Regions from separate parts of the Rhizobium sp. BK491 genome, predicted to be linked through region 2. Evidence: riboswitches for the same ligand, from Rfam matches in the RefSeq annotation. Region 2 holds a riboswitch; the other holds the start of a gene.
What was found. Region 2 has a riboswitch for S-adenosylmethionine ahead of metA (homoserine O-succinyltransferase). Riboswitches for the same ligand answer to the same signal wherever they lie in the genome.

Region 1 (7,274 bases), on a different contig from region 2:
GCACCGAAATGCAGCTTGGCCGCGCCGAGACGATCGGCGATACGGCGAAAGTGCTGTCGCGCTATGTCGATGCGATCATGATCCGCACCACCGATCATTCCCGCCTGTTGGAGCTGGCGGAACATGCGACCGTTCCGGTCATCAATGCGCTGACCGACGATACGCACCCCTGCCAGATCATGGCCGATATCATGACCTTCGAAGAGCATCGCGGCCCGATCAAGGGCAAGACGCTTGCCTGGACGGGCGACGGCAATAACGTGCTGCATTCGCTGATCGAAGGGGCCGCCCGTTTCGGCTATCGCATGAATATGGCGGTACCCCTTGGTTCCGAGCCGAAGGATCACTATCTGAACTGGGCCCGCAACGAGGGCGCCGAAATCATGCTCTCGCATGATGCAGACCGTGCGGTCGCCGGCGCTGATTGTGTGGTAACCGATACCTGGGTTTCCATGAATCAGGAGCACCGGGCACGCGGTCACAACGTCTTCCAGCCCTATCAGGTCAACAAGGCTTTGATGGCACAGGCCGGTAAAGACGCGTTGTTCATGCATTGCCTTCCAGCCCATCGCGGCGAAGAGGTGACGGACGAGGTGATCGACGGTCCGCAATCCGTTGTCTTCGATGAGGCGGAAAACCGCCTTCATGCGCAAAAGTCGATTCTTGCTTGGTGCCTGGGCGCGATCTGAGGATATGAAGCCGCGTTTTAAGGGCGCGGGCGCAGTAGGAGTAAAGCAATGGCCGAAAATGCAGCCTCGCTGGGTCAGTTTGATTTCGCCGGTGACGATCACGTCGTTCCCTTCCAGGTGGAAGGTCTGGACGTGCGCGGCCGTGCCGTGCAGCTCGGTCCGCTGCTGGACGCGATCCTTGCCCGGCACGATTATCCGACGCCGGTCGCGCGGCTGCTCGCCGAAGCCATCGTCCTGACCGTCCTGCTCGGTACGTCGCTGAAATTCGAAGGCAAGTTCACCGTGCAGACCAAGGGCGACGGTCCCGTCGACCTTCTGGTCGCCGATTTCTCGACGCCGGAAAACGTTCGGGCCTATGCGCGTTTCAATGAAGAAGCGCTGGCAAAGGCAGTTGCGGAAGGCAGAACCGAGCCGGAGCAGCTGCTCGGCAAGGGCGTGCTCGCTTTTACCATCGATCAGGGCCGCTTCAGTCAGCCTTATCAGGGTATCGTCGCGCTTGATGGCGCTTCGCTGGAGGAGATTGCCGGCACGTATTTCCGCCAGTCGGAACAGATCCCGACGCGCGTGCGTCTGGGCGCTGCAGAGCTCTTCGATCGCGATGAGAACGGCAAGCCGCGTCACCGCTGGCGTGCCGGCGGCCTGATCGCGCAGTTCTTGCCGGAAGCGCCCGAGCGCATGCGCCAGCCGGACCTGCATGGCGGCGATGGCGATACCGGTGGGCGCGATCATGCCGAGGATGATGCTTGGGCGGAAGCGCGCAGCCTGGTGGAAACCATCGATGCAGATGAGCTGACGGATCCGCAGGTCGGCACCGAGCGGCTTCTCTATCGCCTCTTCCACGAGCGCGGCGTCCGCGTCTATGAACCGAAGGCCGTCTATGACCGCTGTTCGTGCTCGCGCGACAAGCTGAAGGGCGTCTTGAAAGGTTTCTCAGCCGAGGAGATCGAGGCCAGCCAGGAGAATGGCGAGATCGCCGTCACCTGCGAGTTCTGCTCGACGACCTATCGCTTCGAAGTGTCGGAAATAGAGGTGGCATGAGGTCGCTCAGTTCAGCGTACGCAGCAGGTTAGGCGTATCCAGTGAAAAGGCGGGGATCTTAACATGGAATTGCTCCCCGCCGTCCGTTTCCATCTGGTAATGACCGAACATCATGCCTGATGGTGTATCAAGTGGACAGCCCGAGGAATATTCATAGGTATCGCCGGGCTTTAGGTGCGGCTGCTCGCCGACCACGCCGGGGCCTGTCACTTCATCCACGATGCCGTTCATGTCGGTGATGTGCCAATAGCGCGTTACCAGCTTCACGGCTTCCTTCGAGTGGTTGGAAATGACGATGCGGTATCCCCAGACATAACGGTCATCATCCGGATCGGATTGCTCCTCCAGATAAAACGGCTCTACAACCACCTCGATGTCGCGTGTTAGGGCGCGATACATGCCTGACACCTTGCCACTGCCCTGAAACGTCGAGCGCTCCTTGAAGCCGCATCGCCGTTTCAGCATTTTTAAGTTTGCGGCATATTATCCGCTTTCCACCATTCCCGCAAAGTGCAGGATATTTAGCGGTATCCTATAACCGATGCTTTCCGTCAAGGAACGACGTAATGAAATCTTGCGTGAACGGTTGGGACGGTTTCGATGCCAGCTATTACGGTTCATGTTGAAGGTTAACCAAGTCGTCTCCAAGTATCCTAGATCACCGTGATTTGATCTTATCTGCCGGAGTAGAGGTAGGCGCATCCTCCGTACTCAGGAAACGCTTGCCACGATTGTCCGTGGACTTCTGTGATTGGTGGTCAACCTGATCTCCCGGCATCAAAACCTCCGGGCCATATAACCCCCATTCCTTTTATATGTTCCTCTTGCGGGACTTGCATGAGATTCCCCTGCTGGAGGATTTCGGCTATCATCTGATTCTGGCATCGCCCATGCCTCCCCCCTCCATTCGGGAAAGTATATTTCATGCAGGGCCGTCGATATCCAAACCGACTGTTTGAGCGCCTGGCATAAGGAGGGGTTGCGGTCATTGCTCGCAATAGGAGGTTTATATGAGGCTTTCTGCCCCTGTTTATCATTTGAAACGTAAGGCGAGGCTCCTGTCCCGCCAGCAGAACATCCCGTTGCACGCCGCGCTGGATCGCGTCGCGACCGTCGAGGGTTTCGGAGGCTGGAGTTTGCTTGCGAGCAAAACGAACTCAGCCGTGCCCGTCGGCGAGCTGTATTCGCGTTTAAGCCCGGGCGATCTGGTGCTGATCGGCGCATGGCGCGGTCACGGCAAGACCCTGATGAGCCTGAGGCTCGCCGTCGACGCCATGAAGGCTGGCAACCGTGGCATCTTCTTCACGTTGGAAGACACCGAAAAGGTCGTTCTGGACCGTTTTCCGGTCATCGGTGCCGATCATGCGGAATTTGCTGATCTATTCGAGTTCGATAATTCGGATGCCATCAGCGCCGATTATATCGTGGAGAGGCTGGCTCAGGCATCGCCTGGCACGCTGGCCGTGGTCGATTTTCTGCAACTACTGGATCAGAAGCGGGAGAATCCGGAATTAATGATCCAGGTTCAGATATTGAAGACGTTTGCACGCGCCAGAGGCGTTATCGTCGTCTTCATCTCGCAGATCGACCGTTCCTACGATCCGGCGTTGAAGCCCGTGCCCGATCTTGCGGATATTCGCCTGCCGAATCCCCTGGATCTCAAGCTGTTCGACAAGATGGTCTTCCTGAACAACGGCCTGGTCGAATTCAAGGTCGCCAGCTGACGGGCTGCCAATTGTCTAAAGGCAATCGAGCCGCCTGGAGAAAATCCGGGCGGCTCGACGGATATCAGGCGGAAACCTGCTCGAGCGCGCGAGCGAAATCTTCGACCAGATCGGCGCTGTCCTCGATGCCGGCGGAGAAGCGCACGGTGCCCGGCGAAATGCCGAGCTCGGCGCGGGCCTCGTCGGTGAGGTTCTTGTGCGTCGTCGTGGCAGGATGCGTGATCAGGCTCTTCGAGTCGCCGAGATTGTTGGAGATCTTCACGATCTCCAACGCGTTCTGCAGCTTGAAGGCCGCTTCCTTGCCGCCTTTCAGCTCGAAGGCAACCAGCGTTGAGCCGCCGCTCATCTGCTTGGCGATGATATCGGCCTGCGGGTGATCCTTTCGGCCGGGATAGATCACGCGGGCGACCTTGTTCGTCTGCTCGGCGAGGAAATCGGCAACCTTGGAGGCATTCGCCGTCTGCTGCGCAACGCGTAGCGGCAGCGTCTCGATGCCCTTCAGCAGCGTCCAGGCGGTAAAGGGCGACATGGCCGGGCCGGTATGGCGGAAATAGTCCTGCAGGTTCTCGTCGATCCACTGCTTGTCGGAGAGGATGACGCCGCCGAGCGAACGGCCCTGGCCGTCGATATGCTTGGTGGCGGAATAGACGACGATATGAGCGCCGAGTTCGAGCGGCTTCTGAAAGAGCGGCGTTGCAAAGACGTTGTCGACCACGACCTTGGCGCCGATCTGGTTGGCGAGGTTGGCGACAGCGGCGATATCGACCACTTCCAGCGTCGGATTGGTCGGGCTTTCGAGGAAGAAGACCTTGGTGTTCGGCCGGATGGCCTTTTCCCAGTTCTCGGTGAAACGGCCATCAACCAGCGTGCATTCGATGCCGTATTTCGGCGCGAGCGTCTCGACCACCCAGCGGCACGAGCCGAAGAGCGCACGGGCGGCAACGATATGATCGCCGGCCTTCAGCTGGCAGAGGATGGCGGCAGAAACGGCGGCCATGCCGGACGCGGTGGCGCGGGCGTCTTCAGCGCCTTCGAGAGCGCACATGCGCTTTTCGAACATGTCGTTGGTCGGGCTGCCGTAGCGCGCGTAGATGAACCCATCCGTTTCGCCCTTGAAGCGGGCTTCCGCCGCCTCCGAGGTGTCATAGACGAAGCCCTGGGTCAGATAGATTGCTTCGGAGGTCTCGCCGAATTGCGAACGGAGTGTTCCGCCGTGAACGAGCTGGGTTGCGGGGCGCCAAGTCTTGCTCATGCCATCACCACTTTCAAAACAAAAAAACCGGTCGCAAAAGCAGACCGGTTCAACCCCGGTCTTTTTAGCCATTTGTTTAACGTGGCTGCAAGCCGACCGGCCAAATCACCACGGGATAAGTTGCAATACTGCCGTTGACGGCTTGCGTCAATTCCCTGAGTTTGGTTTTGTCTGCGGCAAATTATGAGAGAAGCATGATGGCTCGCAATACTGGAATTCTGGCCGACCGGGCCATCGCAGCCCTGTTTGAGGCAGGTCGGCTGACGAGCGAGAGAGAACTGGACGTCGATCAGATCCAGCCGGCAAGCCTTGACCTCAGGCTCGGCTCGCATGCTTTCCGCGTCCGTGCCAGCTTCATGCCCGGCCCCTCGCATCTGGTCGCCGACAAGCTCGACCGGCTGAAGCTGCATGTCGTCGATCTCTCGGAAGGCGCTGTGCTGGAAACAGGCTGCGTCTATATCGTGCCGCTGATGGAGCGCCTGGACCTGCCCGAAGATATGTCGGCATCGGCCAATCCGAAAAGCTCGACCGGCCGTCTCGACATCTTCACCCGCGTCATCACCGACCGTGCGCAGGAGTTCGACAAGATCCCAGCCGGTTATTCCGGCCCGCTCTATCTCGAAATCAGCCCGCGCACCTTCCCGATCGTCGTGCGTCGCGGCTCGCGCCTGTCGCAGATCCGCTTCCGCGTCGGCCAGGCCCTACTCACCGAACCGGAATTGCTGGCGCTGCACGAGAGCGAGACGCTGGTTGCCAGCAAGAAGCCGAATATCACCGGCGGCGGCATCGCACTGTCGATCGATCTTGCCGGCGACAAGGAAGGGCTGATCGGCTATCGCGGCAAGCACCACACGGCCGTCGTCGACGTCGACAAGAAGGCCCAGCACGATATTTTCGATTTTTGGGAGCCGCTCTACAGCCGGGGGCGCACCGAGCTGATCCTCGATCCCGATGAGTTCTATATACTCGTCTCGCGCGAGGCGGTGCATGTTCCCCCGCATTTCGCCGCCGAAATGACGCCGTTCGATCCGCTGGTCGGCGAATTCCGCGTCCACTATGCCGGCTTCTTCGATCCGGGCTTCGGCCATGCACCGGCCGGAGGCCGCGGCAGCCGCGCCGTGCTGGAAGTGCGCAGCCATGAAGTGCCCTTCATCCTCGAGGACGGCCAGATCGTTGGCCGCCTGATCTACGAACACATGCTGGAACAGCCAAGCAGCCTCTACGGCTCCGGCCTCGGCTCGAACTATCAGGCACAGGGCCTGAAGCTTTCGAAACACTTCCGGCTGTAGTGATCCTTTCTGGGAAAACGATAGGTGCTGTCTACTGGGATGTCCGATGAATATCAGGCGCCCCTTTTGCTATAATCTCGCGCAAAGAATGTGATGAACTCATCTTGAGGTGGAAGCGGAGCGCCTCCACATTTCGTGGGATAAATTTGTGGCGATAAATGGAAGACTCAGCTGTCTATTCGGGTGCGCTGATATGAAATTACCGAGTGATCCAACCGGCCGGCTCGGGGCGGCATATATGATGCTCGTATATTTGTTCGCGTATTTGCCGGTTATCGGAGTTGTCAAGATTGCTACGGGTCTCAACATAGACGATCGGCAGGTGGAATGCGCCGCGAGTGCATGGGCCCGCACCATTGTCATACTATCGATTGCCGTTGTCGCCGTGTTGATACATATGGCAATTGGTTTCTTTTATTTTCAGTCAAATGGTGAAGGCCCGTACGGCCCTCTTCCGAAACCGAGAAGTCGCAAAAAGCCGAAGCGCAAACGTCTTCTGCCATATATTTCGAACGGCGCCTTGTTCGGAACGATGATACTTCCCGCGATGTTTCTTATTCTGCCGCGCCATTGCTAGGAAACGTGTTTTAGTGGCTAGGTACCTTTCCGATGCCCGCCGGCGGTGATTGATCCATCGAAGACGGGAGAAGCCGGTTCACTGATCTTGACAGAGGCCGCCAACTGTTGGACATCTCAGGGTGTCAGGCGGGTGTAGCTCAATGGTAGAGCAGCAGCTTCCCAAGCTGAATACGAGGGTTCGATTCCCTTCACCCGCTCCATAATCTTCACGCTAGAAGCGGTCTCTTCGATTTCAGCGCTTCCTTTAGCGCATCTCCAAAGATTGCGATCGGTCGCGCCAGCCGCCCGGCTGGCGGACGATGCACCAGCCAGTTGACGACTTTCGGGCTGAAATCCGGTGCCTCGACGATTTCGACCAAATCGCGCCAGCGGCTGTGCGCCAATGCCGCCGGCGTCAAGACGCCGATGCCGAGCCCGCGCGCGACCAGCGACATGCGCAGATCGGCGCTCATGGCCTCGACCCCGACGTCGAAGAGCAGGCGCTCGGCTTCGAAGCGATGCTGAATGAAGGCGCGGAAGCCGCAGCCGCTCTGGTTCATGATCCAGGGAAAACGGGAAAGATCCTCAAGCCTCGGTTGCTTGGGGACGCCAAGCGAAGGCGCCGCGACGAGAATGACGGCATGGACTCCGAGCATCTCGCCGACGACATTATCCGGCGGCTGCACCCCCTCCGGCAGGCAGACGGTTGCCGCATCGAGCTGGC
Region 2 (7,274 bases):
TTTACGCCGTGATCGCCATTGATCATCACATGCTCGCCGGCATTGATCGTGACCGTACCCTCCGCGATTCGGAAGCCGTTTTCAGTCGCCTCGTCGCTGGTCTTCGTCGAAATTTCCAGATCGGTCCAAGCCATCGTCCCGGGTGCCGCCTTCTCAAAGACGAGGGTGTGCGGCATCGGCGTCTTGTCGTCCATCTCCGTCAGCGCCTTGCGGAAGTCGGTCACGCGCATCAGCGTCGCGCGCCATTCGGCGATCGGGCCGAAATTCGCGACATACCAGCGCAGCGCCGAATTGACCTGATTGAAGGCGCCGACCGCCACCATCAGCTGACCGAAGGTCAAGCCTCCGGAGAAATAGGCGGGCGCGGCAACGAGGATCGGAATGATGAGCACCAGCCAGCCATAGCCGGCGGACACCCAGGTGAGATTGGTATTGGCGATGGCAAGCTGCCGGATGACGGCAAGCACGGCCGATATATCGAGATTGATCCGCCGGCGCTCGTTCTCTTCGCCGCCGGCAATCGTGATCGCCGGCATGTGCTCGTTGGCATGCATGAGCGCAAAGCGCAGCTCGGCCTCTTTCGAATAGCGATCCGCATTCAGCCGCACGAGGCGGCGGCCGACGAATTGGCTGAGGAACGATGCCGATCCGGCATAGAGGATTGCCGCCCAGACCATGTAGCCGGGGATGGCGAAACTCATGCCGTTGACTTTGAATACCATGCCGCTGGAAAGCTCCCAGAGCACGCCGATAAAGCTCAGCAGCAGGATCGTCGCCTGCACCAGACCGATGGCAAGCCCGGTCGTGCTTTCCGCGAGGTTGCGAGCATCTTCATGCAGACGCTGGTCGGGATTGACGCCGATCAGGCCGGAAGAGGCGAGACGAAGCGCGCGCTTCGCCTGAAGCCACTGATTGACGAGATCACGCGCCAGACCCTCGCGCATGTACAGCGCGGTCATCTGGTTAAGCCAGGCCTGGATGACGTTGAGGACCAGGAGCGAACCGGCGATGATGCCGAAGACGCCGAGCTGATGGAAGAAAGCGGTGATATCGCGTCTTGCCAGCGAATCGTAAAAGGGCGCGTTCCAATTGTTGAGCAGCACCTGAACATAGGCCGTGACGAGGATGATTGCGAAAAGCGCGACGACGAGAATAATGAGCTTGATGCGGACCGGCGAATTCCAGAACGCGGAAAACATCATCCTCAACCGAAAGAAGAGGCTCAAATCGTATCCGACCTGCTCGTTCCCCTGCCCATTCGGCTTGGCTTGCGTATCAACTGCCATCAGCACTTCCCTGCCACGCGTCCCGTCAGTTAATCATGAGCCGCCCTCATGTCCACCCTTGCAATAGATCGGTGGGATCACATTCCTATATACACGGTTTCGCGTCTTAAACCGAATAAGACCAGCAATTAGCTTGCGCTTGAAAAATTGAGAAAGCCTTCCGATGCAATTTCAGGGAACTGCCGACTATATCGCCGACAAGGATCTGATGGTCGCCGTCAATGCCGCCATAAGGCTGGAGCGTCCGCTTCTCGTAAAGGGCGAACCCGGTACGGGCAAGACCGAACTCGCACGCCAGGTGGCCACCGCGCTCGGCCTTGACCTGATCGAGTGGAATGTCAAATCGACGACGAAGGCCCAGCAGGGTCTCTACGAATATGATGCGGTTTCGCGCCTGCGCGACAGCCAGCTCGGCGACATCAGAGTTCATGATGTCAGCAACTACATCCGTCGGGGCAAGCTTTGGCAGGCATTCACCTCGCCGCAGAAATGCGTGCTGCTGATCGACGAGATCGACAAGGCCGATATCGAATTCCCGAACGATCTCCTGCAGGAACTCGACCGCATGGAATTCCATGTCTACGAGACCGGCGAGACGATCCGGGCCGCGATCCGCCCGATCGTCATCATCACCTCGAACAACGAGAAGGAGCTGCCGGACGCCTTCCTGCGCCGCTGTTTCTTTCATTATATTCGCTTCCCCGACATGCAGACGCTGACGCGCATCGTCGAGGTGCACTATCCCGGCATCAAGCAGACGCTCGTCCATGCGGCACTGACGCAATTCTTCGAAATCCGCGACGTGCCGGGCCTGAAGAAGAAGCCCTCGACCTCGGAAGCGCTCGACTGGATCCGCCTGCTGGTCGCAGACGATATCGATCCGGAAACGCTGCGCGCCGATGCGAAGAACGTATTGCCGAAACTCCATGGCGCGCTTCTGAAGAACGAGCAGGACGTGCACCTCTTCGAGCGGCTGGCCTTCATGGCACGTGGGCAGGGTAGATAATGCAACCCGATGCCGTAAAGGTTTTGATCTATGCTGTTCGGAATCGGCATCTGCTGGTATTCGATGAGCCAGACTTCCCCGCCGTCCAGCTCCAAGTTCCTGGTGGCACTGTCGAATCCGGTGAGGACATTGTAGCGGCCGCAGCGCGCGAATTCGAGGAGGAGACCGGTTTTGCGCCGCGCGAACTCTATTCCCTGGGCGTCCACGACTACCGTTTCGAAAAGAACGGCCGCGATTACTATCACCAACGGCACTATTTCCGCTGCGGTATCTCCGAGCGAGCGCCTGCCACTTGGCTCCACCACGAAATGACGCCTTTCGACGGTGGCGACCCGATCGGCTTCCGCTTCTTCTGGCTACCGATCGAGGCTGCCAGGCATCGCCTCGGTTATGGCATGGAAGCTCTCATTGAACATCTGTAGGCCACATCGCGCCTCCGAGCTCAGTCCCGGACTTTCCCCGACGCTCGCCCCATTGACCCGCGGAGATGTCGGGTTTATGAGATTTCCCTTGTGGTGATTTGGCCGGCCGGCTTGCAGCCACGTTAAATAAGTCGCTAAAGGGCCGCGTGCGGACCGGTAGCGATTCATCGCGGCCGGTTTTTTTGTATTTGGCGAGTGAAAAGATGCCCATCAAGATTCCCGATACGCTCCCCGCGTTTGAAACCCTCCAGAACGAGGGTGTGCGGGTGATGACCGAAACGGTGGCGTTCCGTCAGGATATCCGCCCCCTTCAGATCGGGCTTCTCAACCTCATGCCGAACAAGATCAAGACCGAGATCCAGATGGCGCGCCTGGTCGGCGCATCGCCGCTGCAGGTGGAGTTTTCCCTGGTGCGCGTTGGCGGCCACAGGGCCAAGAACACCTCGCAGGAGCATCTGCTTGCTTTCTACGAGACGTGGGAGGAAGTGAAGCATCGTAAGTTCGACGGCTTCATCATAACCGGCGCGCCGATCGAGCTGCTCGAATATGAGGACGTCACCTACTGGAACGAGATGCAGGAGATCTTGGATTGGACGACGACCAACGTCCATTCGACGATGAACGTCTGCTGGGGTGCGATGGCAGCGATCTACCATTTCCACAAAGTGCCGAAATATACGCTGACGGAGAAGGCCTTCGGCATCTACCGCCATCAGAACCTGAAGCCCTCCTCGGTCTATCTCAACGGCTTTTCCGACGATTTCGCCATTCCGGTCTCGCGCTGGACCGAAGTGCGCCGCGCTGACATCGAAAAAGTGCCTGGTCTGGAAATACTGATGGACTCGAGCGAGATGGGCGTCTGCCTCGTGCATGAACGGACTTGCAACCGGCTCTACATGTTCAATCACGTGGAGTATGATTCCACATCGCTGGCGGATGAGTATTTCCGGGATGTGAATGCCGGCGTGCCGATCAAGATGCCGCACAACTATTTCCCGCATAACGACCCGGAAATCCCGCCGCAGAACCGGTGGCGCAGCCATGCACACCTGTTCTTCGGCAACTGGATCAACGAGATCTATCAGACCACGCCATATGATCTGGAGGAGATCGGCCAGGAAAGGATTTGAGGCTTGTTCATTCCCTTCTTCCTGAAGCTCAAGGAAGCGAAGGTTCCGGTGACGCTCCGGGAATTCCTGTCGCTGCTTGAAGGAATGGAGGATGGGATTGCCGATTACGACGTCGAGGCCTTCTACTATCTGGCCCGCGCGACGCTGATCAAGGACGAGCGCTTCATCGACCGTTTCGACCAGGTCTTCGCCGATTACTTTCGTGGCGTCGAGGCGATCGGCGGCAATGCCGATGGAGAAGCGGCGGAGCCAGCCATCCTTCCCGAGGAATGGCTGCGCAAGCTCGCCGAGCGGCATCTGACCGAAGAGGAAAGACGGCAGATCGAGGCGCTCGGTGGCTTCGACAAGCTAATGGAGACGCTGCGCGAGCGGCTGGCCGAGCAGAAGGGCCGGCATCAGGGCGGCTCGAAATGGGTCGGCACGGCGGGCACCTCGCCCTTCGGCGCCTATGGCTATAACCCCGAAGGCGTGCGCATCGGCCAGGAAACCTCGCGCCACCGCCGCGCGGTAAAAGTCTGGGATCGACGCGACTTCAGGAATCTCGACGATGGCGTGGAGCTTGGCACCCGCAACATCAAGGTAGCGCTGAAACGCCTGCGACGCTGGGTACGCGAAGGCGCCGCCGAAGAACTGGATCTTTCCGGCACCATCCGCTCCACCGCCGAACATGGCTATCTCGATGTCCAGACACGGCCGGAGCGCCGCAACGCCGTCAGGCTGCTGATGTTCTTCGATGTCGGCGGCTCGATGGACGACCATATCCGCGTCGTCGAGGAACTCTTCTCCGCCGCCCGCGCGGAGTTCCGCCACATGGAATATTTCTACTTTCACAACTGCCTCTACGAGGGCGTGTGGAAGGACAATCGCCGCCGGCGCGTCGACATCACGGCGACGACGGATCTCATCCGCACCTTCGGTCCCGACTACCGCGTCGTCTTCGTCGGCGACGCATCCATGAGTCCCTACGAGATCACTCAAGCCGGCGGCTCGGTGGAGCACTGGAACAAGGAGGCTGGGGAGGCCTGGCTCGCCCGAATGACCGGCCATTTCCGCAAATGCATCTGGATCAATCCGGTGCCGGAAAGCTATTGGAGCCATACGACCTCCATTTCCATGATCCGCTGCCTGATGAGCGACCGCATGTACCCTCTGACACTCGGCGGGCTGGAAAAGGCGACGCGGGAACTGTCGCGCTGAATGTTCAGCATTTGCCTGTCGCGGCGCCACCAAATAACCACAACCATTTGTAGAAAGAGAAGCGCAGCCGATACCGCCCCGAATCGCTGCGGAAACTGGTGGAGATGTGCGTGCGCTGCGCTGCAAAATTACTTCTCTTCATCGCAACCATTTTGTTCGTCTCGCAGCAGGCAAGATCCGAAGAATTGGGCTTCTCCGGCCAATGGGAACAGATCGACTCCAACGCCAGCGCCGGTGAAAAATGCCGCATGGGAATAATCAGGCAGGGCAGGTTTATGAGGATCAGCACCAGCAATGGCTGGAGCGCTACCGCGGAGACAAGCAGTTATGCAAACGCCAGCTACGCGGCAGGTATGGGACGCTGGAGCTCCTATGTGGAAAAATACAGTCAAAAGGCGTTCTATATCCTTCTCGCCGTTCGCGGCGACAGGTTGATGGTAATCATGAAGGCCGAAAAAGCGGACGGGTCGAACCAATTAATTCGAACGCTTTTCAGCAGACGGACAGCCAACTCTCTTCACGACAAGCTGGACGGATCAGGACGAAATCGACCGCCTGTCTTCTGCGCCTCACATTCACAGCATAACGTGTCAATCTACTAGCTATGGGCAAAGCCTAATCAGACCTTGCCCCCTTCCCACCCGCCCCTAAATTTCGCCATCGAACTGGTTGCGGAACGGCGCGAATGGAGGCAGGGTCTGACCGCGCATACTCAAAAGCAATGGATGAGCTGATATGACGGAAAGCACTTTGCGGCGGGAACATTTTGGGACGACGGCGGATGGGGAGACTGTCTATCGCGTCAAAATCGTCGGTGGCGGCCTGACCGCCCATATCATGTCCTGGGGGGCGGTCATCCAGGATCTGCGCCTTGACGGCCACGAGCCCTCGCTTCTGCTCGGCTTCGACAATTTCGCCGATTATCCCGCTCATTCCTCCTATTTCGGCGCCACGCCCGGCCGCTGCGCCAACCGCATCGGCGCCGGCCGCTTCACGCTCGACGGCAAGCAGTATCAGCTGGAGCTCAATGAAAAGGGCGTCACCCATCTGCACGGCGGCAAGGACAATATCGCCAAGCGCAACTGGACCATCGTCGAGCACGATACCGACCGCGTCGTCCTGAAGATTGTCGATCCCGATGGCCGCGCCGGCTATCCCGGCAACTGCACGATCCAGGCGACCTATCGCGTGCATGGCAATGGCGAACTGTCGGTCACCTATGAATCGACCACCGATCAGCCCACTCTCGCCAATGTCTGCCAGCACGCCTATTTCAACCTCGACGGCCGCGACGATGCGCTCGGTCACGACATCATGATCGCCGCCGATCACTACACACCGACGGACGACAAACAGATACCAACAGGGGAAATCCGCTCCGTCGAAGGCACTGCCTTCGATTTCCGCGAGATGTCGCCGATGAAGCGTTTCGAAGGAAGCGAGCAGGCGCTCTACGACCATAATTTCTGCCTCTCGACCGAGCGCACCGCCAAGCGGTCCGTCGTTCTCGCCCGCAGCGTCAATTCCGGCGTATCGCTTGAGGTCCGCACCACCGAGCCCGGCGTGCAGTTCTATACCGGTTTCAAGCTGGATGTCCCGGTTCCCGGCCATGACGGCCGCAAGATCGGGCCGTTTGCCGGTTTCTGCCTGGAAACGCAGGTCTGGCCGGACGCCATCAACCATGAAGGCTTCCCCAATGCCGTGCTCCGCCCGGGCGAGGTATTGCGGCAGGAAACGGATTACATCTTCACCAAGAACTAGAGCCGGGCGTGCCTTGCTCACTTGAAAATCGGCCGGGCGTCCAAAGCGCCCGGCCGATTCTTTTTTTGCACTGCGGACAGATTCACCTTGTGAATTGGTTCTAAATAGGTTCTATATGACGGCTATGGATAGAACCAGTTTGATCGCCGAACTGAACAATCGCGGCCTCAGCGACGGGGCTGGTAGCGGCCCGCTATACAAGCGCCTGGCACAAGCGCTGACGGGTCTGATCCAAGAGGGCCTACTGAAACCGGGCACGGCACTTCCGGGGGAGCGCGATCTCGCCAGCGCACTGGAAATCGGCCGCGTTACCGTGCGAACGGCCTATCGCGACCTGCTCACTTCAGGCGTCATCGAATCCCGCCACGGCAGCGGCACCTTCGTCTCGCAGCATGTGGAGCGCATCGAGCAGCCGCTCTGGCGGCTGTCCTCTTTTTCCGCAGACATGCGATCGCGCGGCCGCGAACCCGCA

Region 1: linked by a shared signal. The riboswitch ahead of FHX05_RS09955 (O-succinylhomoserine sulfhydrylase) and the one ahead of metA (homoserine O-succinyltransferase) in region 2 are both predicted to bind S-adenosylmethionine.

What each region holds. Positions count from the first base shown of each region.
Region 1 is NZ_JACIAR010000002.1:418,677-425,950, forward strand. It holds gene argF (ornithine carbamoyltransferase) at 1-689, shown strand, start outside; gene FHX05_RS09940 (Hsp33 family molecular chaperone) at 738-1,727, shown strand; gene apaG (Co2+/Mg2+ efflux protein ApaG) at 1,734-2,126, opposite strand; gene FHX05_RS09950 (DNA helicase) at 2,738-3,451, shown strand; gene FHX05_RS09955 (O-succinylhomoserine sulfhydrylase) at 3,516-4,703, opposite strand; SAM riboswitch at 4,747-4,825, opposite strand; gene FHX05_RS09960 (2'-deoxycytidine 5'-triphosphate deaminase) at 4,898-5,992, shown strand; tRNA gene FHX05_RS09965 (tRNA-Gly) at 6,698-6,771, shown strand; gene FHX05_RS09970 (LysR family transcriptional regulator) at 6,778-7,274, opposite strand, start outside.
Region 2 is NZ_JACIAR010000005.1:366,624-373,897, forward strand. It holds gene FHX05_RS23550 (ABC transporter ATP-binding protein/permease) at 1-1,286, opposite strand, end outside; gene FHX05_RS23555 (MoxR family ATPase) at 1,450-2,292, shown strand; gene FHX05_RS23560 (NUDIX domain-containing protein) at 2,292-2,714, shown strand; SAM riboswitch at 2,795-2,872, shown strand; gene metA (homoserine O-succinyltransferase) at 2,918-3,844, shown strand; gene FHX05_RS23570 (VWA domain-containing protein) at 3,848-5,041, shown strand; gene FHX05_RS23575 (hypothetical protein) at 5,152-5,643, shown strand; gene FHX05_RS23580 (aldose epimerase family protein) at 5,777-6,802, shown strand; gene FHX05_RS23585 (GntR family transcriptional regulator) at 6,927-7,274, shown strand, end outside.